Regions from separate parts of the Paenibacillus sp. FSL R5-0912 genome, predicted to be linked through region 3. Evidence: predicted binding sites of a transcription regulator. Region 3 holds the regulator's gene; each other region holds the start of a gene.

Region 1 (7,955 bases), 1.7 Mb from region 3:
TTGATGAAGGTAAGGTTCTTCTCCGGATACTGCAGCCCAAGACGAGCGCCCGCCATCAGCGCGTAACCTACACCAAGTGATGAAGCGTCTGCGTAATTGCGGCCGCAATCCGTGATACTATCACCCTGGAACAGGATGATATCGTTCTTTTGAAATGGCATGCCTGAAATCCTCCTATGAAAACATCTGAAATGGTATAAACATCAACATTATAACAAATAGATTTTCCTGCGAATACGTTTTCATTACATATTTACGGAGTAAATCTGTTCACGGCTCTAAGCGCTTCATGCAGGACAGTATTCAGGTTGCCTTCTGCGGCTTCTCGGTTGATTGCCAGGCCCCCGAACCTGGCGGCGATCCGCTCAACTTCAGAAGCCGGAAACCCTCAGATGTAAGGAAAGGATGCTCCTTGTGGCGCTGTGCGATCAAGCTAATCACCAGTATTGTGAAAGTTCTTGTGAAGACGCTGATATCAGTATTTAAGCCCGTTGGAATGAGCCTGTATCATCCCTATGATTACTTCAATGACCAGCCCGGGCTGGTCATGATGGATATAATGACCGCTACCCGGCGCAATCAGCTGTCTGCTGGCTGAAGATAATTCCAGGAACTCCGCCTGGTTCTTCTGCTCGATCTCCAGTATCGCATGTGCCGGCCAGTCTGATCCCTCCTCATCCGCAAGCCCCCTGGTTATCACCGATAGCGGAACCTGGCTTGGCATGGAACCCCGGGCAGCAGAGATCTGCTTATAGCTCTGCATCTTATCGATCTGCTCCTTATTGAGCGAAGGGTTCAGCAGGTACGCCCGGTTCGCAGCGATATGCTGCGGGGGCAGCACCCGCTCATAAGTAAGCTCCTTATATTCGCCTGCAGCATCTATCAGTACAATTCCCGCAATCCGCTCCGGATAGCAGCAGGCGAACAGTCTGGCTACCAGACCGCCAAAGGAATGACCGACCAGAATGTAAGGGGCTTTAATATCCAGCAGTGCCAGCAGCCGGTACAGCTCCTCCACCAGATCCTGGCAGGTGCGCGGTCCTGGCACTCCCGGGCTGGTCCCGGTACCCGCTCTGTCATAAGCGAGCGTTGAGGCATGCTGTGCAATATTCTCCTGGACACCGCTCCAGGAATCGCAACCATCCCCTAATCCGGAAATAAAGATGACAGCAGGTGCACGGTGTGCAGAATATTTATAATACAATCCGCGACCCTGCCCGTCCGTTTGAACCTCCATCCAATTGCAGATAAATCCGTTCTGAATCATCTTCTCCTCCTAGTGCTGCGCAAAAAGTTCATATATAGGATGTATACCTCATTCAGGATAAAGAAACTTCCAGTAATTTACTATGTAATTTCACACAGCTCTCCTTGCACCGTCTGAATGCATGAAAAATCCCCTTCAACTGCCTACTGGCGGTTGAAGGGGATGATCTACCGCATGGAAGCGGCCTGCAATAGGTATAGATGGTTAGGAGAGAATTAATAGGCCAGACTGAATAACCCGTGAATATGGGTTAAATACCGGATATTGCTTGCTTCCTTCATCAGCGTTGCCGGCAGACCCTTCAGCGGTGTGGAATTGCCGCCGACAATCGCTACTCCGTCTCTGCGTCCCAGACTGGCAAGTGTCCCGGAATTCACCGGACTGAAGGTCTCGGAGGCTTTATCATTCAGGTAAGCGTAAAGGTTATAGCCGATCAGTTCACCCATCTGCCAGGCAATTTGTGCCGTTGGCGGATACGGACGGCCGTCCGGTGCGAACACAACCGCACTGTCACCGGCTACAAATACATTCTGGTGTGAAGTGGATTGCAGGAACTCATTCACGGTTGCGCGGCCGCGGTTCACTTCAAGCCCGGACTCACCGATCAGCGGGTTGCCCTGCACGCCACCGGTCCAGACGAAGGTATTCGCCACAATCTGGCGGCCGTCCTTCAGATCAATGGTATTGCCTGCTACATTCGTAACGGGAAGACCAGTCAGGAACTGAACTCCGCGTTTCTCGAGGCTGGTTGTAGCGCGCTCAATCAGATGATCCGGCAGGACCGGAAGAATCTTCGGTCCGGCTTCTACGAGCAGCATCTGGATTTCAGCCGGGTTCACTCCATATTTCTTAGTCAGCTTGGGCAATACATCGGCAATTTCACCTACAAGCTCAACACCTGTCAAGCCGCCCCCGCCGATCAGGATGGTTGCATCGGCCGCGTTGCCGCTTTTGGCATATTCACGAATCCGGTCTTCAATATGTCCGTGAATCCTCAGTGCATCCGCCGCCGATTTCAGCACCATGCTGTACTGTTCAAGTCCCGGAATGCCGAAATAAGCCGTCGTGCTGCCCAGACCGACAACGAGAGCATCATAAGTCAGCATTACACCATCTGAGAGGACGATCTGCTTGTTCTCTACCGAGAACGAATTAACCTTGGCAATCTTCAGATCGATATCCTTACCGGCGAACAGCTTCGCGAGCGGCATGGCAACCGCCTGTTCCGAAGCACTACCTGCCGCAAGGCGGTGTAGCTCGGTAATGATCTGGTGTGTTGGATACTGATTAACCACTGTAACTCTGGCTTCAGCTTTGCTCATGTATTTGCGCACGGTTAGCGCACTCAATAAGCCGCCATAACCTGCACCTAGAATAACTATGTGTTTTGACATCATATTTCCCCCGTCCTTACGATTAAGATTTGAACAATAATTACTTACCGGATTGGCGTTCGCCGCTGACCTGCAGGTATGCATTCATGAAACGGAGCACGTTCTGTACCTGCGGGTCCTTGATCATTTTCATCATGCCAAACAAGCTGATGGTTTCACTGCTTGCATCCGCGCGGTCTTTCGCTTCAATAACCGTAGCCGCCAGATTCTTGACAGAGCCTACCACAGGACCCGCCATCTCCTTGATTGCGCCTACCGTATCATTTTTCAATACTTCATCCGTTGCAACCGATTGTACGAAATCGACCGATTTGGTTAATACATTCACCAGTTGGGTAATCTGCGGCAGCTGCTCCACCAGAAGGATCAGGGATTCCTGAACTTCCGGTTTCAGAAGCTGATTCAGCAAATCCTCTTGGGGAAGGCCTGCTGCGGGTATTTCTTGTTCCAAAGGGGTTTGGGTAATGGTTTCTGACATATCAAAGTCTCCTTTACAATGGCATTGCTGCTTAAAAGTATTCATCCACTGAAACTATGTGACTATTATAACATTCCGGTTGTAATAAATGTCACAATGTTTTTGGCTTTATAGCCTATTTTGTGATTAAAATCACTTCTTTTCTCACTTTTTCAAAACTTATCGACTATTTGAACTAAAATTCACAATTTAATGTTGTTTAATCATTGACGTATGCTTGTGGTCGTGATATTTTAAGCAAGTAACTTATTGTAAGTTTATTTATTAATATCAGCTATTGATTAATACTAACCAACATACATATCCCAATGGAGGTCATTATTTATGAGTACTTTTTCAGAATTAGTTCAGTCCCGCAGATCGGCTATGAATTTCGTTGAAGGGGTGAAAATCCCACAGAATGAGCTGGAGGAGATGTTCTCACTGGCCCGGCTGGCTCCATCGGCCTTCAACCTGCAGCACGCCCACTACAAAGTCATTAGCGATGATACTGTGAAGGAAGAAATCCGTAAAGGTGCGTACGGCCAATACAAAATCCACACTGCATCGGCTGTCATCGTCGTGCTGGGTGATAAAAATGCCTACCAGCAGGCTCCAGAAATCTATAGCGGACTTAAAATGCTGGGAGCCATGAGTGAAGACGATTACGACCGTACTATTCAGTCTATTAATGATTCTTACACCGGAAAAGACGCTTTCCAGCGGGATGAAGCGATCCGCAATGCTTCCTTGTCGGCTATGCAGTTCATGCTGATTGCCAAGGACAAGGGATGGGATACCTGCCCGATGATCGGTTTTGATCCGGAGGCGGTGAAAGCTACTCTCGGACTCAGCGATAACTTCGTTCCGGTAATGCTGATTACGATCGGCAAAGACAACAAGCACAAAATTAGACCGCGCGGCTACCGCAAGCCGGTTAATGAGTTTGTAGAATTTATCTGAGCCTACACCTGGTTCAGAGAAGTCCCTGTTTCATAGTTGACAGCAAAAAGGTCTTCCGGCAGCTTAACCGGAAGACCTTTTTGCTGTGATTTTATAAGATAAAGCTTCAGTCTGATGTTCATTTGGCATAATGCAGTATAGCCGCTGCCGCGCGTTCCCGCCGCTCCGCATCGGGACTGTGCAGGGCAGCCTTCAGAACAGCCAGCGCCTCAGCTATTGTGGCTTCATCCACACGGGCCGGGGAATGAGCAGCTTCTACATCGCCAGCCGAAGAGTCTGCAAGCCACAAATCCATTCTTGCTGCAGGCAGCACTCCTGAATAACGGGTAACTTCCTGATCCGAAGCAAGCAGTGCTTGTACTGCAGAATTCACAGCTGTACGGGGCAGACTCTTCAGCCAGGTTACTCCGCGCCGGTGCGCAGTTCCGCCCTCCACACTCTCCTGCCGGGCATCATAGAAATAATCCCCCAGATCGCCAAGGTATACCCATTCCTCATCCGCAATCAGCACATAATCCCCATCCTGCATCACGTTGATGAAGATGTCTAAACTGCCAAGTGCCTCTTCCAGCTCTTGCCCCTGATAAGCTCCGGATGCAGCAAGTCTGCTGCGGATATCCTCTCTTCCGCTAGTCTCCAGATCTCCAGCAAAGGGATCTCCCGCACATACATAATTATCCTCCAGAAAAGACTTGATTAACCCGCTGCGGGTTCCGTCAAGCCTCACTCCAAACAAACGCATCCTTTTCTTCCTCCTTCAAGTACCCGGATAGCTGAACCGCAACATAACAATCAGTAAATTATACAGCAAACGGCAAGGCTTTTGCCGTCCATTTTATAAGACGGCACTGTTCCAGGGCACCAATTTTGCCCTGCAGGTGAATCAAGCTAGAGATTGTGAAGCTTACCTGCGGACAAATCATGCTGGTGCTAAGAAGCTTAGCAATTGCACTTTTCCTCACCTGAGCTTGTCTGGAGATTGGCTGGAGCATCACGGGCTCATGAACTCATCAGCTTGTGAGGAGGACTGAGATTCCGTTATTTGCGAAGAAATGGCGAATTCGCAGGACATTCGGACTGAGATTCCGTTAATATCCTGAAACGCCTTGTTTTAGCGCTTAAAAGAACAGGATAAAGGATTCTCAGTCCGAATCCTCCGGATCATGAGGCTTTTTGGCGAAATAACGGCCTCTCAGTCCACTTCAGCAAGAAATCCGCTTCGATATACCGGCAATCAGTCCGCGGATTGACACCGCCGATTGCGGTCCAGAGTATTTATCCCTCCTTACAGCGACTGGGTTACGTTGGATCAAGTTTAGAGTGAATAACTATTGTTCTGAATCCTCCTAAAAACTAAGGATAAGGAAGCATAATAGCGCTTACATGATCTTACGGCGAAAAATAACCGCAAATTTAAAGTATTCGCCTTTTTACGGCTGCGGTGAATCCCGGTATAATACAGGTATCAACTCAAGGAACCATACACTGCGGTAAGAACGCATGCGGGGGCAGAATCTCCGGCAGTCCTCTTAAGCAGCTGTACTCCCTGAGCTTGAGACTATATCTTTGATCCTGGCGTTATAGCCTTCAATCCATCCCTACACGAAATGGTATGAGCTTCTTTAAGCTCAAAAGCCCACAATCAATCCTATCGTGGTCAGCGGATGAATTAGAGAAGATTTAACGGGCAGGATAGGCAAATTGACTGCCGCCTCGGACGATTTCTACCCGGCTGAGTACAAAGGATAGGATAAGGAGTCTGAGAAGAACATGGGTATAGTGGTTATAATATAAACCTCTATTGTTGATGAAGCTATCAATAATAGAGGTTTATATGTGTTATAGGGGATTTTTTTAGTTATAGCCGGACAAGCATAAAGCTGACCTTGGCATAGGCTGCTTTAGCGCAGCCCTTCGGCAACTTTAAGCAAAGTCTCTTTGGATACGTCCGGTGATTCTGTGCTTACTTCATGCAGAATGTTCCATTCGCTATTCTCCCCTAGCTCGATCCACTGGATATAAGCATAATAGTTGTTTTGGTTCCCATAAGCTTCTTTATTCACAATATATAAAGCATCTAAAGATCCAACCTTTATCTCCTCAACCGTAGTAGCCCCCGCAAAATTTGCTGTGAGCTGCGCTTCCAGTCCGCTAGGCGTATACTTAACTACAATTGCATCACTTTTTCCTCTTGGACCCTCATATATGAGCTGCGGGCTTACAGTCTTAGCTATTCTATTAGGAGTATTGAAGCTCTTGATCCAGGCATAATCCTCACCGGGCTTGACCCTTTTCGAGAGGACATTGGTGTATTTCTTTACCCAGGATTCGTCTATAATCCCAAGCTGACTGTCAGACCTCGCTTCGGCAAAATAATATCCTTCCGGCAGACTGCTAGGTACAGCCAGCTTTCCTGTAATTGGCTCGATGACCTCCTTCCAGCTCTCTAGATCGGAGAACAGCTGCGGACGGTTTACCTTAAGCAGGTCATATCCCCCTTCGGGCAGTGACACATACAGGAAGGCGGATTCATTCACAGCCAGTTTAGTCTGAATGTCTTCAACAAGCAGCTTCACGTGCTCACCGTGTTCAACGGATTCAGTATAGTCCGAATGAACAATCGCCTCTATTCCAGTAGAACCATATGTAACGGCCCATAACCTATCCGCACCATAAACCACGCCTCCGAACAGCATTATTCCGCAGAGAACAACCGCTATCCTTGCAGTGCCGCGAATGTGTTTTTTGGTTTTCCATTCGTTTTGGGATTTAAAGTACTGATCAAAGCTTGCGGAAATCTGTGTCTCCAGCTGTTCCGGCATTACTGTATTCTGCTTAAAGCTGGCAAACTCCCGTTTCAATTGACTTTCGACAGGCATGTATAGTCCCCCTTCATCTCATCTTCCTCTGTGAATACGGCTTGCTGCCGCAGCTTGCGCATTGCCTTGTGATGCCTGGATTTAGCGGTACCCAACGGTATCTCCAGGGCAGAGGCAATCTCGTCAAAACTGCATTCCCCATAGTAGCGAAGGACAACAACACTGCGCAGTTTAGGGGGAAGCCCTGCCACCAGCTGAAGCAGCTCTCCCCGCTGTTCCTGCTCAAGGAGCGGTGTATCCGCCCCCGGCAGCAACAACTCTGATGCATTCTCCCTGCTGCGGATCTGGATGCGCAGCCTGCGCCAGCTTCTCCGGCTCCAGTTGCTGCATTGCCGTACAATCATTCCGTTCAGCCATGCCCCAAAGGGCCGATTCCTGTCATACTGCGGCAGACTACGGAACAATTCAATGTAGATTTCATTCACTACATCTGCCACATCGCCCTGCCGGTCAACAAGCAGACAGACTGTCCCGTACACCTGGTGCCTGATGCTGTCATGCAGCGCAGTGAAAGCATCCTTGTCTCCTTCTTTCAGCCTTTGCAGACAGCCATGCAGCTCTCCCTCAGTCATCTGTCTCTCTCCTTTCTGTATTGGTTTTCACTCTATATTGGTCCACTGCGGGACAAAGGTTCCCTTTGAGTACAATAAATTCAATCCTTACACAAAAAAAACCGGCCGCCCATGAGTTTCGTCATGAATTGCCGGATGTGGAAGTAATGTATAGTTGTCAAAAACGGTTCTTATCAGCTCTATTCTACATATGCACAGGTATCCACAGTTCCCGCTTCAAAAACTGATAGACTTGTAAGCTCGCCCCTCTCAGCGGGTAATCAGCTATTCTGCAGGCGATTCCGCAGCTCATATCAACTGCCGGCCCTGACAGTCTCCTGACCACTGTACCAGACGGAAGAGTCTGTATTGTAATCTCAGGCACAAAAGCCATCCCAATACCGTTCTCCACATAGAATTTCAAGGAGGACATACTGCCGATTT
Region 2 (7,955 bases), 3.0 Mb from region 3:
GTCCAATCCAGTCCTCGTATGCTGTTGCCAGCTCTTCATTGACGCTAATGTTCTTCTTGCTGCGCAGGCCGTCCAGCAGATTAGTCGTATATGCAACATGAACACTTCCGCCTGATCCTGTACCGCTGCGGTAGTAATTCACTTGTATTCTGCCAAAAATGGCAACGCTCTCGCCGTTTCTAAGCGGAAGCACCTGCCCCTCATTCTTAAGCAACACCGTGCCCTCTGCGGCTACTACCCGGCTAAATTCTGCAAAACCCTCTAATGGCACTCCGATATTCTGTGTACTCAATTGGCTTCCTCCTGTTTGTTCGTTTCCCAACGTGTATTGATTCTATAGATAGCATCCTCCCTTACGGGATTCACGATATCTTGAACCTTTGTTGTTATTTATATAACATAACCTTCTAAGAATAAAAGCTACAGCCCTAATATACAAGCTCTGCAGCTTAAAAAGCAAAACCGGGCAGCCTTATTCTCTTCGCCCGGAACCCCTCTTAAATAAAAAAGACACCATACGGGTGTCTTCAAATGTTCTCGCATACGATTCGTTTCACCCGGGGAACTTACGGATCTTCTATTTATTTGCGGCGGCGGCTCTTCATCATACGGTTATACATCACAAGAGCGGCAACAACCATACCAAGCATGGCGACGCTGCTTGCCGATTCCTGCGACATCCCAAACATCAGACAAATACTTGAAACCAAGGTTCTCGTAAGCAACGCAACTGCAATCAGCATGATTGGCCGCCAAATGTTGTATCCTCTCATTCCCAGCAACACCCCTAACCCTATTTTCAGAAACAGTACAGTTCTAAATGCTATGAACCATTAAAAACTATTATAGCATATTAAGGAATACGCATACATTCTGACCGGGTAACACGTACATAGCGAAGCCTTTTGACAAGAACACGTGTTCGGTATATACTTCCTCTATGAGGGGGTTTGTGATCGTGGATGTTATGGAGAAACTTGAGATTCTAACCGCTTCAGCCAAATATGATGTAGCCTGCACTTCAAGCGGTTCAGACCGCAAAGGCCAGGCCGGAAGTTTGGGCAGTACTGCTGCAGTGGGCATCTGCCACAGCTTCGCGGCGGACGGACGCTGCATTTCGCTGCTGAAGGTACTTATGACCAATGCCTGTGTATATGATTGTGCCTACTGCATTAACCGCAAATCCAATCCCGTCCGCCGAGCGGCTTTTACACCCGAAGAGATCGCGGACCTTACCATGCAATTCTACCGCCGCAACTATATAGAAGGACTATTCCTCAGCTCAGGGATTATGCGCAATCCGGATTATACAACCGAGCAACTGATAGCAGCGCTGGAGCTGCTGCGGAATGTGTACCATTTCAACGGCTATATTCATGTAAAAGCGATTCCTGGAGCTGACGACGCCCTGCTGTCCAGACTCGGACTGCTTGCTGACCGCATGAGCGTCAATATCGAGCTGCCCTCGCAGGAGAGTCTTGGGGTACTCGCTCCCGATAAGAGCAAGATTTCCATCCTGAAGCCGATGGGACTGATTAAAGATAAGATCAAGGAGAACCGCTCAGATATCGTCAAATATAATCACGCTCCCCGCTTCGCTCCCGCCGGCCAGAGCACGCAGATGATTGTTGGCGCCTCGCCCGATACGGATTACCAGATTCTAAATCTGACGGAAGGCCTATACCGGAAGTACGCACTGAAACGCGTGTTCTTCTCTGCCTACACCCCGGTGATCGAGGATTCGCTGCTGCCTTCGCTGGACACCAAACCCCCGCTGCTGCGCGAGCACCGGCTCTATCAGGCCGATTGGCTGCTGCGCTTCTACGGCTTCCAGGCGAACGAATTATTGGATGAAGCAGTCCCCAACTTCAATCCGCTGCTTGATCCGAAATGTAGCTGGGCCGTTAACCACCGGGAGCAGTTCCCGGTTGAGATCAACCGCGCACCATATGAAATGCTGCTGCGTGTACCCGGTATCGGCGTAAGGAGCGCACAGCGGATAGTCAAGGCAAGACGGGCAGGAACACTGGATTTCCAGGCACTCAAGAAGCTGGGTGTCGTGCTCAAGCGTGCCCAATTCTTCATCACCTGCAAAGGCAGACCGTTGGAAGGGCTGAAAGTCAGTGAACATACGCTGCTTCGTTCACTAATGTCCGGCCAACAGCTGGCCCCTTTTCAGCCCCCGCAATACGAGCAGATGACGCTGTTCGAGGACCATAACCTGGCAGCCCTGCCGGCAGCAGAAAGATGGGCCGGGTTCAAGAAAGGAGCGGAAGCCTGATGTTCAAGCCGTCCGCTCTGGCTTATACCTATGATGGCAGCTTTGAAGGTTTACTATGCTGTGTTTTTGAGAGCTATACCTGGAGGGAGATTCCGCTTGCTGTTCATTCAGAAGGTCAGGAGCAAGGCCTGCTGCTGGAATCGAAGTGGATCGAAACCGACCACGCCAAAGCGGGGAGAGTACTGAAGTCTATCCCGCTCCGGATCAGCCCTGAAGCCGAGGAACTGGTCCGTCTGGGGTTCTGGTCATGTACGCCGGAGAAGGAGCTGCTGCTGCTGAACTTCCTGTATCTCGGCTTCAAGCATGGCCGCAAGGTAATGAACATGCTTGCCGATGACACGGTTAATGCTCTAATGAAGGCCGTTCAGCAGCTTCGGCGGGAAGGTCACCTGTATCTGGGATTTGTCCGCTTCTCCGTGTACGGTCCGGTCATGGCTGCTGTCATTGAGCCGCAGGGATACATCCTCCCTGTGATTCAGGAGCATTTCTGCGACCGGTTTCAGAATGAGAGCTTCATGATCTACGATCAGACCCACGAGGCGGCGCTGATTCACGAACCCGGACGGGAGGCTATCATACCGCTTAGCGGATGGCTTGCACCCGAGCCGGATGAAGCAGAAGAAGCCTATCGCCGCTTATGGACAGGCTTTTATCATGCGATCGGGATCAAAGAACGCCGCAACGACCGCCTGCGCTCCTCGCTGATGCCCAAGCGGTACTGGAAGCACATGCTAGAGATGAACGGCAGCAATGGCGTCCCTGCACTCGCTGCTCCGCAGCGGAAGAAGGCGTTACAGCCGGAGCCGCCGAAGACAATCGACTCTCTCCCGGCCTCACTCAGACAAACAAATACTCATACTTAAGCATAGTCGGCAGCTTCACATTACCCAGCGCAAAAGGAGTGCCCCGTAGCCATTTTGCATGACCCTGCGGAGCACTCCCTTGTAAAAGCCTACTATAATATATTTACATCAGATAACAGTTAGTTCAAAGCCTTCCATACCCAGTTCTCAACCTCTGGAAGATCGATACCTTCTTCACGGATGTACTGGTTATGTTTCTTCACCATGGCATCCATTTCATCAGCAATCGCCTGATATTGGCCGGCATCCGGCAAGCTCAGCACGGCTTCCTTCGTAAGGTCGAAGCGGTCCATCTGATTAAGCACACGCATATCGAATGGTGTAGTGATGTCGCCATTCTCGCGGTATCCATGTACATGCAGGTTATGGTTGTGGCGGTCGAAGAACAGGTCTTTGATCAGGCCTTCATAGCCGTGGAATGCGAAGATCACCGGTTTATCCTTTGTGAAAAATTGATCAAACTCCTCGTCAGATAAGCCGCGCGGATCGAGCTTTTGGCTTCTCAGCTTCAGCAGGTCTACCACGTTGATATAGCGGATTTTCAGCTCAGGCAATTTCTCATGCAGGATCGAGATCGCAGCAAGGCTCTCCATCGTTGGTTCTGTACCCGACGAAGCAATAACCACATCCGGCTCTCCGCCCTTGTCGGTGCTTGCCCAGTCAATGATTTTGAGGCCTTTGTCCACCAGTTCCTGAGCTTCATCTGCCGAGAACCACTGCGGACGCGGGTGCTTGGACGATACAATCAGGTTGATCTTCTGACGGTCGTTCAGAATGGTATCGAAGACTGCCAGCAAGGAGTTGGCATCGGCTGGCAAATATTCACGGATAAATTCAGGCTTCTTATCAGCCAGGTGACCCAGCAGACCCGGATCCTGGTGAGTATAACCGTTATGATCCTGCTGGAACACGGTTGATGTGGCAATAACGTTCAAGGATGGGATATCTGCGCGCCAGGTCTGATCCGTAGCCTTGCGCAGCCATTTGAAGTGCTGGGTAATCATTGAATCGACAACGCGCAGGAAAGCTTCATAGCTTGCAAAGAAACCGTGGCGTCCAGTTAATACATACCCTTCCAGCAACCCTTCAGCCTGATGCTCGGATAGTTGGGAATCAATTACACGGCCATAAGGAGCCAGGAATTCATCCTGAGGTTCCTGGATGGAATCCATCCATTGGCGTTTTGTTACTTCAAAAACAGGTCCCAGACGGTTTGACATCGTTTCATCCGGTCCGAAAATTCTGAAGTTGCGGTTCTCTTCATTGAGCATTACAACCTCTTTCAGGTATTTGCCCAGTACTGCCATATCTTGCGCAACCACTTGACCTGGTACGGAATTATCCAGCGCATAGTTGCGGAAATTCGGCTTGTGCAGATCTTTGATCAGGTTACCGGCATTGGTTACAGGGTTCATTCCCATACGTCTGTCGCCAGTAGGCAGGATCTCAGCCAGATCAGCGTTCAAACGGCCGTTCTTATCAAATAATTCTTCAGGTCTGTAGCTGTTCAGCCATTCGAGCAATGCGGGTGCATGCTTCATATTCTTCTGATCTACCGGAATCGGCACCTGATGAGCACGGAAGGAGCCTTCATTTGGCACGCCGTCCCACGCTTTCGGACCAGTCCAGCCTTTAGGTGTACGGAAGACCAGCATTGGCCATGCAGGGCGTGTGGTGTCGTTATTTTCACGGGCATTCTTCTGAATCGCTGCGATCTTCTCAATGATGGTGTCCAGAACCTTAGCCATTTCCGGGTGCATCAGATCAGGATTCTCACCTTCCACGAAGAACGGTTCCCAGCCATTTCCTGCAAAATAAGCCGTTAACTCTTCTCTGGACATCCGGGACAGAATGGTCGGGTTGCTGATCTTGAAGCCGTTCAAATGCAGAATCGGCAGCACCGCACCATCTGTAATCGGGTTAATGAACCGGTTGGAGAACCAGGAAGCCGCCAGCGGGCCGGTTTCCGCTTCGCCATCACCTACAACAACTGCCGAGATCAGGTTCGGATTATCCAGAATTGCACCCACACTGTGAGACAAGGAGTAACCCAGTTCGCCGCCTTCATGAATCGATCCTGGTGTTTCTGGAGCAGCATGGGAAGCAACTCCACCCGGGAATGAGAACTGTTTGAACAATTTCTTCAGTCCAGGGATATCTTGAGTGATCTGCGGGTAGATCTCAGTGTAGCTTCCGTCCAGATAGGAGTTCGATACCATAACCTGACCGCCGTGGCCCGGACCTTCAATATAGAACATATCCAAATCATATTTAGTAATTACGCGGTTCAGATGCGCATAGATAAAGTTCTGCCCAGGGATGGTACCCCAGTGTCCGATCGGCTTCACTTTTACGTCTGCATCCTTCAAAGGTTCTCTTAACAACGGGTTATCCTTCAAATAGAGCTGACCCACGGAGATGTAGTTCGTTGCGCGCCAGTAGGCGTCAAGCTTGGCCAAATAAGTTTTAGAAGAATAATCCACCTGTGCGATTGATAATCCCATGTCTTCCACTCCCTAATCTTTTCTTTGTATTTTGAATGTATCACTTCTACAGTTACATCATACTCCTGCATTTAATAAATTCAATCTTTTTAACAATTGATACGGTCCAATATTGTGAAATTTTGAACATAGTATGAAATTCGTAGCTAATTAATTATAAAATAAGCATTATTATTATAATTATGTATGTATTTGTTATTTGTTTTCAGGGGCGGAATTCACTAGCTTCGTTGCCGGCTCTTTCTCCGGGAGCAGACGCAAAAGACCGGGATACAATCCCGGCCTTTCGCGACATTATTCAGTTGTTCCCTTATTGAACCGATACGAACGTATTGAACTTCAGATATTTGTAGTGGAACCGCATATGCGAGAATTCAAACGGGGTCCCGTTATCCAGGAAGAAGATCCCTTCCATGATTCCAACAGGCTCATTCTCCTTCAAGTGGAGCAATTCCTGATCATTAGGCAATGACGGCTCGGCAAAAATAGATAAAAAGGATTTGGTAACCGCCAGATTGCGCGACTCCTCCAGATAATGAAAGATCGATCCTTCGATAATCGCCATATCGAGATCCTGTACGATTTTAATCGGAATATATCCGGTCTCAATCATAAAGGGCTCCTCATCAAACAGGCGCAGGCGGACAATCTTATATACGAAATCATGAGGCTGCAGGAACAAATCACGCTGAAGCTCTTCCGTGGGCCGGATAACCTCGAAGTTCAGTACCTTGATCTCCGGCTTCTTGCCATGCATTTGAAAGTTGTCGGAGACCCCGAGATTAGAGCCTTCGTAATTAAAAATCGAATCATTTTTTATGTACAGCGGGTTAATAAAGGTTCCCGATCCGCGTTTCTTGAAAATAATGCCGTAACTCTCCATCTTGGTTAGCGCACGTTTAATGGTACTGCGGCTAACCTGATACGTTTCACTAAGGCTGCGCTCATCCGGCAATCTCATATCAGCAAACCGTCCCGCAAAAATCTTCATCTTGAGGTCATCAATAATTTGCTTGTAGACAAATTGTGTCATGTAGTACTCCTTCGTCGGACCCTGCATTAAAGTTCAATATTAAATATATCATATTAGGGAGAATGATGGCGTTCAAACTTGAAATTAAAAAGACACCCCTAAAGGTGCCTTTTTATGATCTCCATAAAGCGCGGAAGCTTAAAAAATTTCAATTCACCGAATTTACAATTCATTCGTAAGCTTCAATACCTTCATCAAATTGTAGAGTAACAATGCACTTTCCTGGCGCTCCGTTTTCTTCCCGGTCTGGAATTGGAATGGACCGTTTGCCGGCAGTAACCCATGGTCCAAGGCAATAACATAATAAGGTTTTGCCCAATCCGGTACATTCCCGGGAACTGATGCCTTAGCGGACTTATTTACACCTGTGCTTATTTCACCATTTTTCAATGCGTTGACCAGCATAACAATCATCTCTTGATGCGTAATTTCTTGAGTTGGCCGGAAAGTACCATCCGTAAAGCCGTTAATCAGGGCAGCATCGACAGCTGCATTTACCTGCGATGCATACCAGGCTTCAGCCTTAACATCTTTGAAGCTTTTTGCAGCCTGCTGTTTCGGTAAAATACCTAAAGCACGATTAAGCATGGCGGCGAATTCAGCACGTGTTACAACCGATTCCGCTTTGAAGCTCCCATCGGCATAACCGTTAATTACGCTCCGGTTCGCTAAGGCTAAAATACTGTCTTTGTAAGGATTGCTGTTATTCAAATCATTAAACTGGGCATGATTCTGGACAACGGTATATACAGAATTCCCTTTGCGCTTCATTGTCACCTGAAGAATTCCATCCTTCCACTCCCAGGTGGTCGGAACCGGAACGTAGACCTGGGTCAACGGATCATAGGTTAAGCCTGAATAAACGGCGTTTGCATCTTGGGCTACCTTGAAACTCATCATATGACCTACGTAGTCAGAGAAACTGGAAATAACACGATCCGGGCCGCCCCCAACCAGTTTAACCTCATAGTCCACAGGTCTCCCCAACATAACACTGCTAGAGCCGCCCAGTTGAGCTGTCCATTTGGCCTGGTATTCGCTTGCCGCTTGTGCAACCGTAATGATGACCTTCTGATCAGGACTAATCGTTCCGGCAACAGCCGAAAATAAGGAATTCACAGGAATCTGAAGCTTGCCGGATGAAGATTCTATTATAAGTATAGCTTCCTTAGAGTTATTATTAATGCTTGTTAATGAACTCAAATCTATCTGGAATCGACTGCTTTGAGTTGCCGTTTTTTCATCTGCCTTAATAGTGATTACTGGATTCTTCT
Region 3 (7,955 bases):
CATCTATTCCTCCCCTATTATTAAGCCATAGCTCCAAGTAGGCTACAAGTCCAAGAATGGTTATAGATTGTTCTCTCCCTTGAAGAACCATTTAAAAAAGCGGGAGAACAGTTCAACTGTCCCCCCGCTCCTGCTGTAGTCCATTCTTGCTGCCGCTTACCGGTTGGGCAGGCTATACCCTTCACCGATGGCACTGCCGTCTGTGAAGCGATAGAAGCTGTAATAGAACCTGCCGTCCTTTTTGTAGAACAGCTGCCAGGCATATTCTCCGTTATACACTCCCGGCAGCAGCCGTTTAATCGTAATACCCGGAAGCTGGGCAGCTATACTATCACGGATCTGCGCCTCCGAAGTCCCTTTGCTGAGCTCCTCCGCATATAAATCATTTTCGCCTCCGGCTGGCTGGCCTTCCTTGGTAAAGCGGACCCAAACCATCAGCTCGGTTCCAGCATCATTTTTTCCGGTAAGCACCCAGTAAATCGCATTTTCATCCCAGACGGATTTCTGTGCTTTGGATACCTCAGTTAAGCCAGCCCGTGCTCTGGCAATCTCTTTGGCTTCACTCCGCTCGTTCCACTGATCCTTCATAATGTAGGCATAAAACTGGCTTAGTCCGAACAGAAGGAGCAGAACCAGGGAAATCCCCAGCGGAAGCCATTTTCTCCTCTTCTTCAACATGCAGCTTCCTTTCCAAATAACCTAAATTACCGTTTCAGCAGTCCTTCGAACGTTTCCTGCGCTTTGCGGCGGATAGCCTCTTCATCTAGTGTCAGACATTGTCCGTGCTTCACAATCTGTTTACCGTTGACCCAGACATGTTCCACATCCTTGGCACTAGCCGAATACACGGCATGGGACAAGAGGTCGGTATGCGGCAGCAAATGCGGCTGATCAATATCAATCGCAATGAAGTCAGCCTTCATCCCTGCTGCAAGCCGGCCTACCTGGTTCAGGAAAATCGAATGTGCACCATATTCTGTCGCCATGAGCAGCGCCTCAGGAGCAGGTACTGCCGTTGGATCACCGCTTACGCCTTTATGAATCAGCGCGGCCAGCCGCATTTCCTCAAACATATCCAGATTGTTGTTGCTTGCCGCGCCGTCCGTACCCAGGGAGACCTTAACTCCTGCTCTAAGCAGCTCAGGAACACGGGCTACTCCGCTGGCCAGCTTAAGGTTGCTGCCGGGATTATGAGATACGCCAACATTATGGCGGGCCAGAATCTCAATCTCTTCATCGTTCAGATGAACACCGTGGGCGATCAGGGACGGCCGGGTGAACATTCCCAGCTTCTCCAGATGCGCGACCGGTCGCAGGCCGTAATCGGCCACATTCTGCTCCACTTCATGGCGCGTTTCGGACATATGCGTGTGCATCGGCAGATCAAGATCATGTGCCGCCTGAACAAACTTCATGAAAAACTGCGGAGGACAGGTGTAAGGCGCATGGGGCGAGAGCATTGCAGTAATTCTGCCGTCAGCCTTGCCATGCCAGTTCCGGGCAAAAGCAATCGCCTCCGCCAGCTTGTGGTTCTGCACCTCTTCCGGACACAGGCCAATAACACCGCGCATAAGTACTGCACGGATGCCTGACTGCTCCGTAACCTCAGCAACCCGGTCCATATGATCATACATATCGAGGAAGGTCGTAGTGCCGCCCTTCAGCATCTCAAGAACGGATAGTGAGGTGCCCCAGTATACATCTTCACCGGTGAATTTCTCTTCCATCGGCCACATTTTTTCCTGCAGCCAAGCCTGCAGCACCATATCATCGCCGTAGCCGCGCAGCAGCGACATCGCCGCATGGCCGTGGGTGTTGACGAGACCCGGCATGAACAGCAGCCGGCTACCGTCAATAACCTCGGCATCCTCTTCAATTACAGGCTTCGCTTCACCTATGTAAGTAATCAGATCATTTTCGATGGTCATATAACCGCTCAGCACCGGCTTATCGCTGCCAGGAACCAGAAAACGGCCGTCTTTAATAATGGTTTTATTGCTGCTCATCTTCAGCTTCGTCCTTTCCGTCATGCAAATAATAAGCCAGACTCTGCAAATCCGTAGTGAAATCGGCGGCATGAATCCGGATATTGGATGGAGTCTTAAGAATTACAGGAGCAAAATTCAGGATCGCCTCAATACCCGAATCCACCAGAATGTCAGCAACGTTCTGTGCTTCACTGTCCGGAACGGTAATAATCCCAATGCGGATGCCCTGTGCACGGATGGTATCCCCCAGCTCACTCATCGGCTGGACAGTCAACGAGTTGATCTGCTGGCCTACCTTAGGCTCATAAGCATCAAATACAGCTGTAATCTTCATCGTATCCTTCAAGTAGGCATTGTAATTCGACAAGGCGTGGCCGAGATTACCTGCACCTACAAGAGCTACATTAATCTGCTGGTCCAGCTTCAGAATATGCCGGATCTTCTCAATCAGATAAGAGACATCATAACCAATGCCCTTTCTGCCAAAATCACCAAAATAAGCCAGGTCCTTGCGGATCTGGGCGGGGTTGAGATCAAGCTTCTGTCCCAGCTCCTGAGAAGAAACTGTTGAGATTTCACGTTTTTGGAGATCGTTCAGGAAACGCAGGTACACTGGGAGTCTGCGAACGACGGCCTCCGATATTTTATCCGATTTCATGTTTTCTCCTCCTAAAAGTTTTGATAGCATATACTTCTTGAATGACTTCGCAAAACTTGCTTCGTAAGCATACGCTTGTTTTGAAAGCATATGCTGCTTGATCAAGCTTCACTGCTGTTAAGCCGATTATAGGAACCGTGCTCCAGGCCTGCCCGTTTAGGCAGGAGCCGTGGAGCGCGGGACTTCAGAACAATAATTACTTATACATAATATCAGCCGCCGACGGATTATTAAACCCCGCCATCTTCAAGCCATTCTGCAATCCGCGGAACGATCTGATCCGTCAGCATATGCTCCATCTTGGGTCCGGGCAGCGAATACAGGAAATACTTCCCATAATAAGATTCGATTACCCTGGTATCATATACAATAACGATTCCGCGGTCCTGCGCGGTGCGTACCAACCGCCCGAAGCCTTGCTTGAAGCGGATTACGGCCTGCGGGACGGACAGCTTCATGAACGGATTCTTCTTCTGTGCCTGAAGCAGCTCAGACTTCGCTTCAGCCAGCGGATGATTGGGCGGCTGGAACGGCAGTCTGACAATAGCCAGACAGGTCAAAGCATCCCCGGGAATGTCTACACCTTCCCAGAAGCTGCTCGTCCCCAGTAAGACTGACGCCGAGCTGTCCTGGAACCGACGGATCAGCTTGCTCCGGCTACCGCCTTCTACGCCTTGTCCAAGCACAGCGATATCCTGCGAAGTCAGGGCTTCTTTGAGCGGATCATAGACCTGGCGCAGCATCTTGTAGGAGGTGAACAGCACCAGCATCCGCCCGCGGGTAGCCACAGCAGTTTCTGCCAGAGAATGAACCAGTGTGTCCACAAAGCGGGCATCCCCAATGCTTCCCTTGACACTAGGGAAGTCACGTGGAATGACAAGCAGTGCCTGCTCACGGTATTTGAACGGTGACGGAAGCAGAGCTGTCTGTAGACGTCCCTGCTCTGCAGCCTCACCAAGACCGAGATTATCGATCATGAACTGGAATGACTTATCCACAGACAAGGTAGCCGATGTCAGGATGATACTCTTCTTCTTATCGAAGAACAGTTCCCTGAGCTGAGTGCTCACATCCACCGGAACGGCATACATCTGCAGCGACTTGCCGCGGTAATTGCCGCTCCCCTCCAGCCAGTACACGATATTCTCGTCATTCAGTCCCATAAAGAAACGGATCTGCTCCCGGATGGAGGCCAGGTCCTTGAACAACCCGCCGATATCCGTCACAAGACTGTCCGAAGAGGACTGACTGTCCGTATCACGCATCTCACTGAGCATTTTATCACCCTTGCGGATGATATCGCTCAAGCTGAGATGGAGTGTATTCTCCAGAGCGGCCAGCTCCTCCCACTCTTTGGGCTTCTTGCCCGGCTGCAGGCGTACGACCAGTTGGCCGGCTTCACCGGCTCCGGCATCGCTGCGTTCAGGCAGCAAGCCGAAGAGCTTGTCGCTGAGCGTATCCCAGGACTCCTTGACAGTAAGCAGATCCGGATAGATCCGGTCGATAACGCCGCTCCATTCCGAAGCCTGCTCACTGCCGGACGATTGCAGGGTCTGGCGCAAGGCCGGCAGCTGTCCGCTCCGGCTGTCCTTGTACAGACGGGTGAGCGTATGCGCCACGGTAAAATATTTCATCTGCATTCCGAGATGTTTGCCGGCAATGTCCTCCAGATGATGAGCCTCATCAATTACGAGATGCTCGTAAGCCGGAAGCAGCTGATGCCCGGCCTTAACATCTGCGAATAACTTGGAGTGGTTGGTCACCACCACATCGGAAATACCGGCTTCATGCTTGGCCCGGTGATAATAACATTTCCGGAACCATGGGCATGAGCGTCCCAGACAAGAGTCGGTATCACTGGCTACGGTCTCCCAGAAATCACCGCCGCGTCCGCTTAAGTTCAGCTCTTCATCATCGCCAGTCTCCGTCTGGGTCAGCCAGACCATCATCTGGGCGGCCGTAAGCGCTTCTTCCCTGGGACTTGTGAAGTCCCTTTTATTCATTCTATGTTCAAACTTGCGGAGACACAGATAGTGACCTCTCCCCTTAAAGATCGCTGCCTTGAACGGGAAGGGCACAACACTCGTCAAAAGAGGGATGTCGCGCTCACGCAGCTGATCCTGAAGATTGATCGTATGCGTGCTGACCATGACCTTCTGATTACTGCGCACACTGTGATATATGGCTGGAAGGAGATAGCCCAGCGATTTGCCGGTGCCGGTTCCTGCTTCAATCAGCAGATGCTTATCCTGATCAAGCGCCGTCATGACCTCCTGGATCATCAGTTCCTGGGCTTCACGGCTCTCATACTGCGGCAAGGTATCCTTCAGGCGCTTGGTTACCTCTTCCATATACTCCCTGAAGGTAATATTCTGCAGAGGGTTGTCAGATCCTTCCTCCCGGGGAGGAGCCAGCTCTGCCCAGTCGCCTACAGCAAGGGCCAGCTGGCGGTAGAAGGTCAGCTCCCCTTCCGGCTGGAAGGTCTCCATTTCGCGCTCACGCAGCAGACCGTCGAAATACCAGGCCAGGTCACTATCTTCATCGGCGAATAGCTCATTAAGCCGCTGGATGGTCAGGAGAGGCAGGCTGTCCAGCTCCTCCAGACATTTCAGCAGCACAAGCGCAGTCGCGAGGGCATCACTGTCCGCCTGATGGGGACGCTCATGCGTAAGGCCGAAATGGCTGCTCACGGACCCAAGCTGATAGGTAGTCAGCGAGGGAAAGCATATTTTGAGAAAATCGATCGTATCCAGAATCCGGCCCTGAAACGGCAAATAACCACAGCGGTCCAGCGCATTCTGCAAGAAATGAAAATCAAACGCCACATTATGTCCAACCAGCACAACATCATCGAGCAGCGGCACCAGTTCCATCATCATCTCATCAAGTTCCGGCGCATCCTGCACATCACTGTCTGTAATTCCGGTCAAGCCCGTAATAAAAGGAGGAATGGGTGCTCCGGGCTTGACATAGGAACCATACACCCGGGAGATGGACCTGTCTTCCTCTATAATGGCAAGGCCAACCTGGATGATCTCTCCCACAGATTGGGTTCCCGTAGTTTCAAAATCAAGCACGGCAAATTTCATTATAAGTTCTATTCCCTTTCACTTGAGACTCTTTATCAGCATAACAGAAGTTACGAAAAAAGGCGATGCACACCCTGGTGAAGCAGGGCCACATCGCTTGAATGGATGAATATTAATTATAAAAGCGAGACCAGCTGTTGTCCGAACTGAAGCTTCCCGCCCCGCTTGCGGCAAACCTCCAGGTTAACGTTCGGCTCAGGAAGAGCGGGATCATGCAGCAGAGAAAGACTGAACAGCTCACTAGCTTCATTAAAACGTTCCTGAGAAGCTCTGATGCAGCCAAGCGCATTATAAATCATCGCCTTCAGCTTCGCTTCACGGATGAGGCCGAGCATATGATTCAGATGCCCCCATGCCGTCTCCCCTTCACCCTCCTGCAGATTAGCCATGGCCAGATACAGCCGGGCAGCCAGACTGTCCGGATGCCGTGCAGTGACTTCCTTGAACTGCTCAATACATTTGCGGTACATAAGCAGCTTATAATACCCCTGACCCCTGACAAAAGCATCCATAGCAAGCTCTGGCGCTTCCTCCTCAGGGATTTCCTGCTCCGGCTGTGGCTGAAAATCTGCCTGATCGCGGAACTGGCTAAGCTTCTCAGCAAAGGCCAGCCATTCATCCATTACATCATCGCTGATCCTGTGGAGCATATTATATTTGGATAAAAGGTCGTTGCGGCGGGCACCCTCCGCAGTAGGATAGTCAGCACTGATCTCCTGCAGCATCTTGTTCATCTCAGCAAATAAATGTTGAAACACCGGACATCCCACCCTTACTGATAATGAAGTCAGCTTAAGCTTGCCTGACTTCATTTTTCACAAGTCGGGGTGTCTTCATCCCTGCCATTGATTACATGGCTCAAACAGCGGGATTTAGGCAATCGTCGCGTGAATCTCATGATCCGCCAGCTTCACCGGCTGATTGTCGGCATCTACAAATACAACAGTCGGCTTATGGTCCGCCAATTCTTCGGATGACAGCATCGCGTAGGAAATGATGATAACGGTATCCCCCGGCTGCACGAGGCGAGCGGCTGCACCGTTCAGACAAATAACGCCGCTGCCGCGCGGGCCCGGGATTACATAGGTTTCCAGCCGGGAACCATTGTTGTTATCCACGATTTGCACTTTCTCGTTCTCCAGCAAATCCGCGGCTTCCATCAGATTCTCATCTATGGTAATGCTGCCGACATAATTCAAATTGGCTTCGGTGACGGTAGCACGGTGAATTTTGGATTTCATCATATGTCTAAACAAGAGCGTGAGCCTCCTTGGGAATAAATACATTATTGTCGATCAGGCGGGTTCTGCCAAATTTCACAGCAAGTGCCATAATCACCTCTCCGCCGGCAGCACTCAGCTTACTGCCGCCTTCCAGGCTCTCCAGATCCGGGAAAGTCAGGATTTCCGCGTAATCGATGACCGCAAGCGGGGATTCAGCAATAACCGAAACCAGCATCTCCCGCGCCTCATTCACTGTTCTCACCTTGCCGTCTTCCAATGCCTGGCGGACTTCGCGCAGGGAACGGGACAACACCAGTGCCTGTCTGCGTTCTTCAGCGCTCAGATATACATTGCGTGAACTGAGAGCCAGTCCGTCTTCTTCCCGCACGATCGGGCAGGCGATAATTTCAACATTCATATTCAGGTCCGCTACCATCCGGCGGAGAACAGCTACCTGCTGGGCATCCTTCAACCCGAAGAAGGCATAATCCGGCTGTACAATATTGAACAGCTTGCTGACCACCGTAGTCACTCCGTCAAAATGTCCCGGACGCGAAGCTCCGCAGAGCTGTGTAGTAAGTGAAGATACCGATACTCCCGTGCGGATCGGCTGGGGATACATTTCCTCGACACTAGGTATAAATACAATATCCGCACCCTCGCGTTCAGCAAGCGCCAGATCACGCTGCTCATCGCGGGGATAGGAAGCGAAATCCTCATTAGGGCCAAACTGCAGCGGATTGACAAATATACTCATCACCACTGTGCCGCTCTTCTCACCTGCTGCGCGCAGCAGGCTGGCATGGCCTTCATGCAGATAACCCATGGTAGGTACAAAACCGACCGGCCCATGGCCGCCTTGACGCATATATTCCAGCGCTTCACGCATCTGTGCAATCGTTCTGACTACTCTCATCTTATTTCGCTCCTTTGCCGGTACCGCCGTATAGGGATTCCAGTACCGTTTCATCCGCATTAAACACATGTTCCTCTGCCG
Region 4 (7,955 bases), 2.8 Mb from region 3:
CGCCGGTTTATCCGGTACTTGAAGGAGATATCACCTGCGACTGTCTCATTATAGGCGGCGGTATGGGCGGGGCGATAATGTCCTACCGCATGTCCCTCAGCGGAGCAGATACAGTCCTCATCGACAAAAGAGCGGTAGGCAGCGGAAGCTCCCACGCCAATACGGGACTGCTGCAAATCGCGAATGACAAATCGCTGACCGCCTGCATGAATACCTTCGGGGAAGAGAACGGCGTGCTGTTCTACAAGCTGTGCCAGCAGGGCGTCCGCTCCATTCTTGAATTGCCGGGCAAGCTGGACATCGATCCGCAGATCATCGCCCGCAGCAGTCTGCTGTATGCCAGCGTTCCTGAAGATGTACCCGCTCTGCGGCTGGAGCATGAGAACCTGACACGGCACGGATTTGATTCAGAGTTCTGGGATGAAGAAACCATCCGCTCGCATTATTCCTTCTCCAAACCGGCTGCGCTCTTCTCCAGGGGAGATGCCGAGACTAATCCGCTGCGAACCGTGCACAGTCTGATTGACAAAGCGCATTCCGGCGGAGTCCGCGTCTACGAGCATACCCAAGCCCTTAATTATGAATATAGTGCTGACGGCGTAGTCTGCCACACGGAGAATGGCCGGATCATTGCGAAGAATGTTGTGTTTGCCATGGGGTATGAAACCCAGGATATGAAAAAGGACCGGGGTGCGGAGCTGATCAATACCTACGCTATTATGACCAAGCCTGTTCTGAACTTTCCAAAGTGGTATGAACATAGTCTGCTCTGGGAAACCGCGCGGCCCTATTTGTACTTCCGGACCACTCCGGACGGCCGGATCATTGCCGGAGGCAAGGATGAGCAGCTCACCAGTCCGGAGCGCCGCGATGTTCGTGTGCTCTCCCAGAGCCAGCGACTGCTGGAGGAGCTTGTCGCCCTGTTCCCGGAGCTTCAGGGAATAGAAGCCGAATATTCCTGGGGAGCGGTCTTCGGCTCCACCCGTGACGGATTGCCTTATATAGGGCCGCATCCGGAGTACCCGCACTGCTATTTCATTGAAGGCTACGGGGGCAATGGAACCGTCTACAGCATGATCGCGGCCGAACTTCTCTCAGATACCCTTGCCGGCAAGGTACGCCCCGAGCTGGAGCTGTTTTCACTAACCCGTACAGCGAAGCCTACGCCGTCCCCGGCAATCCAGGCGTAACCAGCATAGAGCATAGCTAAGGGAGCCTTGCTGCTTCCGGCGGGAGCAGCAAAAGGCACATGCAAAAAGGGATGTCCGCGAGCCTGATGGCTGCGGAGCATCCCTTTTTATGATAAACCCGATAATATGGAATAATAGCTTATTGCGCTTTTACAAATTCAGCAGATTTGATCCCTGCCTGGCGTCCGAAAATAATGATCTCGGCTACAGAGTTCCCGCCGATCCGGTTCTGGCCGTGTAATCCGCCGACTACCTCGCCTGCTGCAAAAAGTCCAGTGATCGCTTTGCCGTCTTTGTTCAAGACCTCTGTATTGGTGTTAATCACCACACCGCCCATGGTGTAGTGAATTCCCGGGCCGATTTGAATCGCATAGTACGGTGCGCCGGATAGATCATTGTCCATACCTGTAGTTCTGCCGAATTCCGCATCCGACTTATTCTTCACTGCGCTGTTCCAGGTATCTATGGTCGTTTTCAGCTGATCTGCCGGAACATTCATTTGTTCTGCCAGCGCCCGGGTGGTATCCGCTGTTTTGACAACACCCATCTTGATGTACTGGTCCACCGCTTTGACACGGGACTTCACACCGGAATCAAATACCAGATAAGCGGATTTCTCTGGAAGCTTATTGATGGAAGCCGTCACTTTATCGCGGGTATCCATTTCATTACCGAAACGTTTGCCGGTGCTTGAGACAAGGATTGCGCCTTCGCCCCGCACAGCTTCACCGATCAGGTAGGATTTCTCCTGCTGTACTGTCGGGTGAACCTGGATCTGATCCATATCCACCGTTGTGCCGCCAACCTTCTCAATCATCTTGATGCCGTCGCCGGTGCTGCCGATCTGATTCGTGGTTACTAATCCTTCCAGATCAGGTCTAACCTCGGAGATCAATTCCTTGTTCGCACCGAAACCGCCGGTTGTAACAATAACTGCTGCTCCAGTAATCAATTTCTCATCGGCCTGGTTAAACAGCACCTTGACGCCGTTCACCTTGCCATCTTGCACTGTAAGTTCCTTCACGTCCGCATTAACGAACAATGGAATCCCTTGCTCTTGTACATTTCTTACGAGTCCTGCAACCAGATATTGACCGACTGCTGAACCGTCTTCGGGACGGTGGGTACGCTTCTCTTTCATTCCGCCGGTAATCGTAATATTGTTCAAACGGATTCCAATTGAATCCAGCCAGTCAATGGCACTTGCGGAATTATCCACGAAGAAACGGAGCAATTCCTTGTTATTCGTGTCGTGACCGCCTTTTAGCGTCTCTTCATAGAACAGATCATTGGTGTCCTCGATGCCCTGCTCCTTCTGGAACTTCGTATGCGAAGCGTTCATACCCGAAGAGGATTTGGTAGTATTACCGCCGGCAACCGGCATTTTCTCGAGAATAACCGGGTTCATGCCGTTAGCCTTGGCTTCCAGCGCTGCCGACATTCCGGCACCGCCTGCGCCGACAATGATGATATCATATTTATCTTTTAACTGATCGTACGGTGTATAGCTCGCTTCGGATGCTCCCGATACGGCTTCGGCTGTCTCTTTAGGTGCAGTGGTTGCTGCAGGCTCTGTGGTTGCGCTATTCTTACCCTTGCTCTCATTGACACTGCCGTTAGCATTGTTGTTACCGCAGCCTGCGATAACCAGCATAACGGAAAGAACGAGTATAAGAGTCGCTGCATATCTCTTTTTCATAGTAACGCTTGCCCCCTTGTGCATATTTTCACAATTATCATATCCGCAAAAGGGCTGTCCTTGGAAGCTTACGTAATTAAAGAAATCATTAAGTAATTAAAGTAAGTGAATTTGCGTGCGGATGTTTATAGTTTTATAATTGGGACTTACACAATCGTATGACTGGGAGGAACTGAACCATGGACAAAAGCAAAAAATATATGCTTGCCGGCGCCATCCTGACCGCAGCTGGTGTTTCTCTAATGACCTATACAGCAAACCGTTACACTTCCTTCAAAAAAGTGGTGGCCAGAACCATCCGGCTGGAGGATATCGCCTCCCTTGAAATCACCCGTCTGTCCTCTGTTCCCGGTGAACAGAAGGATATTGTGGTTACGGAGCCGGAGGCCATCAAACAAATATGTGATGATTTCGCCGACGTCCGGTTAATGAAATCAGCGCGGAATGTAAGCACAGACAACAAATACAGCTATTATATTACCATCGTACAGGCTGACCGGAAGCAGCGGTTTGATATCATTCTCAAGGGCAGGCAGCATATGATTATTTACGATAATGATATGAACAATCCGCATTTAAAAGCTTATAAAATTATGGGTTCCTTCCATCCGCAGGCATTGAATCTGGCTTTTGCTTAAAACCGCAAGACGTAGCGTAAATCATCCCCGGAAGCATAGAAGACATTACCTATGAAGTCATGGCCGGAGGAGTCCGGACATGACTTCATAGTATTTTAGGGCCGCTTTAAGCCAGATAGCCAATCTCCGCTTCATCTCTTGAAGGCGCTTCGCCGGCAAGCTGCTTCAGCAGCTTCTTCATCATGACCGAAGCCTTCACCTTGGTATGGAGACACGGTGAAAGCTCCATCTCATAGTCCCCCTGCTTAATAGCCTCCTTCAATTCCTCAACTGTAGAGCAGGATACATGTAGCCGGTTCATTACGCTGCCATACTGCAGGCATTGATGACTGTCACTGCCGGCAACCACAGGAACGCCAAGCTTCTCTGCAAATGGCGTAATCAGGTTCTTGTAGGCTTCAGCCCCCTGCACGTAAATGTCTTTAGCATTGAAATCAAACGCATCCAGCCGCTTAAGCAGCTGAGGGTCCAATTGATGAAGTGGAGTAGAGGTGCGGAACGGATGGGCCCCTATTTTCCACAGATTGAATTCATCCGCCAGATCCAGCAGTCTTTTGAAAGGAATAAAGCTACACTGAGCAGTGTAATCTTCCAGCAAAGAACGGACAGCAAGAACATTCTCCTTAAGCCCGATCAGCAGGATGTGGCCTGTCTCGGCAATATCCACTTCCATTCCCGGAAACAGCTTCAGCCCGTCCACATCATAGTAATGTCCGTTATAGGGATACATCTGATCCAGTGCCTCGTACATTGCGAAGAAATTAGAAGTATTAAAATGCTCTGTCAAAGCGGCTGCCTGCAGTCCGTTCACTTTAGCTTCCGACATCATTTCTGCGAAATACGCCGGGGAAAATGCTGATTTCTTGGACAATTTGCCGTGTGTGTGCAGATCAATATTCATATAGGTTAGGCTCCTTTTAAGTTTGCAGATTAGGTTAATACACCAGCTCAGGGTACAGGGTTCCAAACCAGAACAGCAGTATAATGTAAATCGTTGAACCGGATAAAAAAGCCCAGTCCGGCCTCTTCATCCGCAAATAGGACAGCTTGATCTTCTTCACCTTCGGATTGCTGAGACCGTAGCTGAATCCGCGTGTCTCCAGTGCTTCAATCGTGGTTCGCGACCGTTTGGCTGTATTGAGCATGAGCGGGTAGAAGACCAGCACCACAATCCGCAAGTAATACGCAGCTGTTCTCCAGTAGAACACCCCGTGACGATGCGGTCTTTGCCCCCTGAGTCTGAAGGACAACAATATCTGGTGGAATTCTTCCAGCAAAGTAGGCAGAATACGATAACCGTAAGATAAACTAAATGCAAAGGCATCAGGTATGCCTAAGGATAAAAGTCCGTCACTAAGCCGTTCGGGGTCCAGACTGGAGAATACAGTGATGCTCGCCAGTGAAATGACAGAAAGCTTCAGCGTCAACGTTAACATTGGCAGCAGGGATTCACTCCCCCCTCCGAAAAAAAGCGTCAGCACGAACATCCAGCCGATCTGGCCGGTCAGGCCAAGGCACAGGATACAGATGATTAGCGGACTAACCCGTGACAGGACAGTTGTTATGACCATGAACACGAACATTCCTAATAAGATTGTCCGGTTATGCACAAACCAGGGCACGATGGCAAAAAACAAATACCATAACAGCAGTGTCCGGGGGTCAAGCCTGCCCAGAAAGGTAGCGCTGTTGTTATACGCGGTTCCCAGTAATTCCAGCTTGATCTGTTCTACAGAGATCCGGTCCAGCGCTTTTTTAACAGCCTCCATAGATTCCGGCCACCTCCTTCTGTAGCTCCACTTGGCTCACAAACTCGTCCAGGCTGCAGCAAATGCGCGGCAGGCCGAGTATGCGGCTTAGCTTCATTAATTGTGTCTCTGCCAATCCGGCACGCCTCAAGAGCATTCCGTCAGCAAATATTTCATCCTTCGTTCCGTCAGCAATGATCTGTCCCTGATGCATAACAATAATTCTACTGGCCCATTCAGACACAAGCTGCATATCATGAGTGGCGATTACCACCGTCTCCACATGGCTCCGCAATGTCTCAAGGACGCTAACCATTTCCTGCTTGGTCGAAATATCCAGATTCGCGGTGGGCTCGTCAAGCAGCATAACTGCAGGGCGGACAGCGGCACCGATTGCCAGGGATACCCGCCGCTGCTGGCCGCCGCTCAGCAGACGGGCATCCCGCTCAGCGAGCTCACTAAGCCGGAACGCCTGGAGCATCTCTTCTACTCTCCGGTCTGTATCCGCTAACTTCCGGGCCTTCAGATAATAGGAGATTTCTTTGCGTACAGAATCCTCGATAAACATATCCTCCGGATTCTGAAATACATAAGCAACCGTACCGGACAGGCGCTCGGGCGGCACACCATTGACTTCTATGCCTTTCACATTAACCGTTCCTGAGGAGGGTCTGGCAATACCTGAAATCAGTTTCATTAAGGATGATTTCCCTGCACCGTTGTTACCGATAAGGGCTACCGATTCCCCGTGTTTGAGCTCCAGCTTTACCCCGTTCAAAACAGGATGAAGTGTCTTGTGAATCGTGCGGTACGACAGGTGAACATCCTTCATTTTAACGATAGAATCCACATCTCCTACGCCTGTGCGGATCTGCCCGCAGACTGGATAGGCGGACCCGGCCTGCCCAGCCGGCCCTTTACGGCGGATCATCCGGTCAAGCCCCTCTTCAGGGGTCAAAGGGAACTGTCCTGCATTCCGGTCATTCTCCTCCAGCATCCAGACAGCTCTGGTCACATCCGGCGGATAAATGCCAAGCTCCAGCAATTCTTGTACAGAGGACAAAGCATCACGTACCGGCTTCTGCCAGCGTATGGATCCTTTATCCATTAGGATAACGTTCCTGCAGTATTCTGCTATAAATTCGGCATGGTGCTCAATGACTACGATGGTCTTCCCGTGCAGCTCATTCAATTGCCGCAGGATATCATAGATATGACGTGCATGCTGCGGATCAAGCTGGGCTACCGGCTCATCTATGACCAGTATTTCCGGATCCATTGCCAGTGCTCCCGCAAGAGCCAGCAAGTGCTTTTGCCCACCGCTAAGCTGCCAGATAAATTCATTTCTCAGTTCGCTAAGTCCGGTCAACGCCAGCGCCCGTTCTCCCCGTTCCTTGTAGTCCGCAAAACCATAGTTCAGCGGGGTAAAAGAAACATCATCAAGCACGGTTGGACGCACCAGCTGGTTCTCGAAGTCCTGATAGACATAACCGATATGCCTGGATAGTTCAGCGACACTCCGCCCTTCCGCCGGTTGACCGCAAATCACCGCTTCTCCGGTGAAATCTCCTGTGTAATAATGCGGGATTAATCCATTGAAGCATTTACAGAGTGTGGATTTGCCGGATCCGTTGCTGCCGATCACGGCAACAAAATCCCCTTTCTCCAGTTGCAGGGATACATCCCGCAGTACAGATTGTTCCGCCCCCGGGTAAGTAAAGGACACTCCTCTAAGCTCCAGGACCAGTTCATGCATCTGCCTGTCCTCCTTCCTGACGCCTGCGTGCAGCACGCCGGATTAGCGATAGAATGGTCACAACCGCAATGATGACGGCAACCAGCATGCTCAGCCAGATCAGCTTTTCCTCACCTGATTCAGCCCAGGCAAATTCAAAATCACCGAAGTTCCAGCCTGATTCCGACAACAATTCAGAACCTAGCGCAACCATGATCAGAATCGTACCTGAAATGACAAGCTTTGGCGACAGCCAGACCCCGGATGCATATTTCATATTCCGCTCACGCGGCTTCATGCCGAGCAGCGGCTCAATCTTGCCGTACAAGCGGGGAACCAGATACATCGTAGGCAGAAGGGCGAACAGAATGCCCGAGAACAGCACATCATTCAGAAATCCGACACCTTCGATGATGACGATACTTTCCGCCAGACCCTTAACCGCTTCCAGTTCCTCCACACCGACCCATACCTTCAAGATATCTACCGCTGAGCTAAAAAACTGGTGAATCGCCACTCCGGTAATTGCGGCTGCGCCTACCTGTCTACGGTTCTTCGGATCGGATACCATAAGGCCTGCTGTATACATCGCAAGAGAGAAGGTAATGAATTTCTCCAGTTCGCCCAGTCCGCCGAATTGACCCAGCATCAGCTCACCAAAGATCACTTCGCCGACAGCCGCTCCAACAGCTGCATACAACGGGTGAAACAGCATACATAAGGTCAGAGGAATGAAAGCGAAATATTCAATCGACAATTCAACCGGACCCAACTGGATGCTAGGCACCAGCTCCGTAAACATATTAGACAAACCATAAAGCGACATCGACAGCACAAAAATCATCATTTTTTGAGATTGGGTCAGCGTGTAGCGGGTCTTTAACGTGCTCATAAACAGTTGGCCTCCCTACAGGAATTTATCTTTATTATAAAAAGGCCATGTCA

The links. Region 3 encodes Rex, which represses fermentation and respiration genes when NADH is low (regulators of the CRP and FNR family bind a similar motif). Its sites were predicted from a motif close to TTGTGAAATATTTCACAA; they were not measured.
Region 1: a site for Rex is predicted at 3,219-3,236, ahead of R50912_RS13620 (DUF1641 domain-containing protein). Genes of this name have one in related genera too.
Region 2: a site for Rex is predicted at 5,761-5,778, ahead of R50912_RS01100 (phosphoketolase family protein). Genes of this name have one in related genera too.
Region 4: a site for Rex is predicted at 2,906-2,923, ahead of R50912_RS09095 (flavocytochrome c). Genes of this name have one in related genera too.

Annotation. Positions count from the first base shown of each region.
Region 1 covers NZ_CP009282.1:3,266,521-3,274,475, reverse strand. The annotation lists gene R50912_RS13635 (SGNH/GDSL hydrolase family protein) at 1-161, opposite strand, end outside; gene R50912_RS34935 (hypothetical protein) at 304-441, opposite strand; gene R50912_RS13630 (alpha/beta fold hydrolase) at 476-1,267, opposite strand; gene R50912_RS13625 (NAD(P)/FAD-dependent oxidoreductase) at 1,483-2,661, opposite strand; gene R50912_RS13620 (DUF1641 domain-containing protein) at 2,702-3,139, opposite strand; gene R50912_RS13615 (nitroreductase family protein) at 3,464-4,081, shown strand; gene R50912_RS13610 (hypothetical protein) at 4,200-4,823, opposite strand; gene R50912_RS13605 (hypothetical protein) at 5,983-6,903, opposite strand; gene R50912_RS13600 (sigma-70 family RNA polymerase sigma factor) at 6,939-7,532, opposite strand; gene R50912_RS13595 (LysR family transcriptional regulator) at 7,717-7,955, opposite strand, start outside.
Region 2 covers NZ_CP009282.1:238,290-246,244, reverse strand. The annotation lists gene R50912_RS01120 (glycoside hydrolase family 3 C-terminal domain-containing protein) at 1-292, opposite strand, end outside; gene R50912_RS01115 (hypothetical protein) at 582-743, opposite strand; gene R50912_RS01110 (putative DNA modification/repair radical SAM protein) at 968-2,281, shown strand; gene R50912_RS01105 (TIGR03915 family putative DNA repair protein) at 2,281-3,144, shown strand; gene R50912_RS01100 (phosphoketolase family protein) at 3,264-5,648, opposite strand; gene R50912_RS01095 (GntR family transcriptional regulator) at 5,959-6,681, opposite strand; gene R50912_RS01090 (S-layer homology domain-containing protein) at 6,844-7,955, opposite strand, start outside.
Region 3 covers NZ_CP009282.1:4,935,470-4,943,424, forward strand. The annotation lists gene R50912_RS20880 (cell wall elongation regulator TseB-like domain-containing protein) at 157-675, opposite strand; gene R50912_RS20885 (amidohydrolase) at 705-2,006, opposite strand; gene R50912_RS20890 (redox-sensing transcriptional repressor Rex) at 1,993-2,646, opposite strand; gene dinG (ATP-dependent DNA helicase DinG) at 2,877-5,735, opposite strand; gene R50912_RS20900 (tetratricopeptide repeat protein) at 5,852-6,493, opposite strand; gene panD (aspartate 1-decarboxylase) at 6,608-6,991, opposite strand; gene panC (pantoate--beta-alanine ligase) at 6,984-7,874, opposite strand; gene panB (3-methyl-2-oxobutanoate hydroxymethyltransferase) at 7,876-7,955, opposite strand, start outside.
Region 4 covers NZ_CP009282.1:2,163,420-2,171,374, reverse strand. The annotation lists gene R50912_RS09100 (NAD(P)/FAD-dependent oxidoreductase) at 1-1,190, shown strand, start outside; gene R50912_RS09095 (flavocytochrome c) at 1,330-2,889, opposite strand; gene R50912_RS09090 (hypothetical protein) at 3,069-3,527, shown strand; gene R50912_RS09085 (PHP domain-containing protein) at 3,634-4,428, opposite strand; gene R50912_RS09080 (energy-coupling factor transporter transmembrane component T family protein) at 4,463-5,296, opposite strand; gene R50912_RS09075 (ABC transporter ATP-binding protein) at 5,283-7,031, opposite strand; gene R50912_RS09070 (DUF8171 family membrane protein) at 7,024-7,902, opposite strand.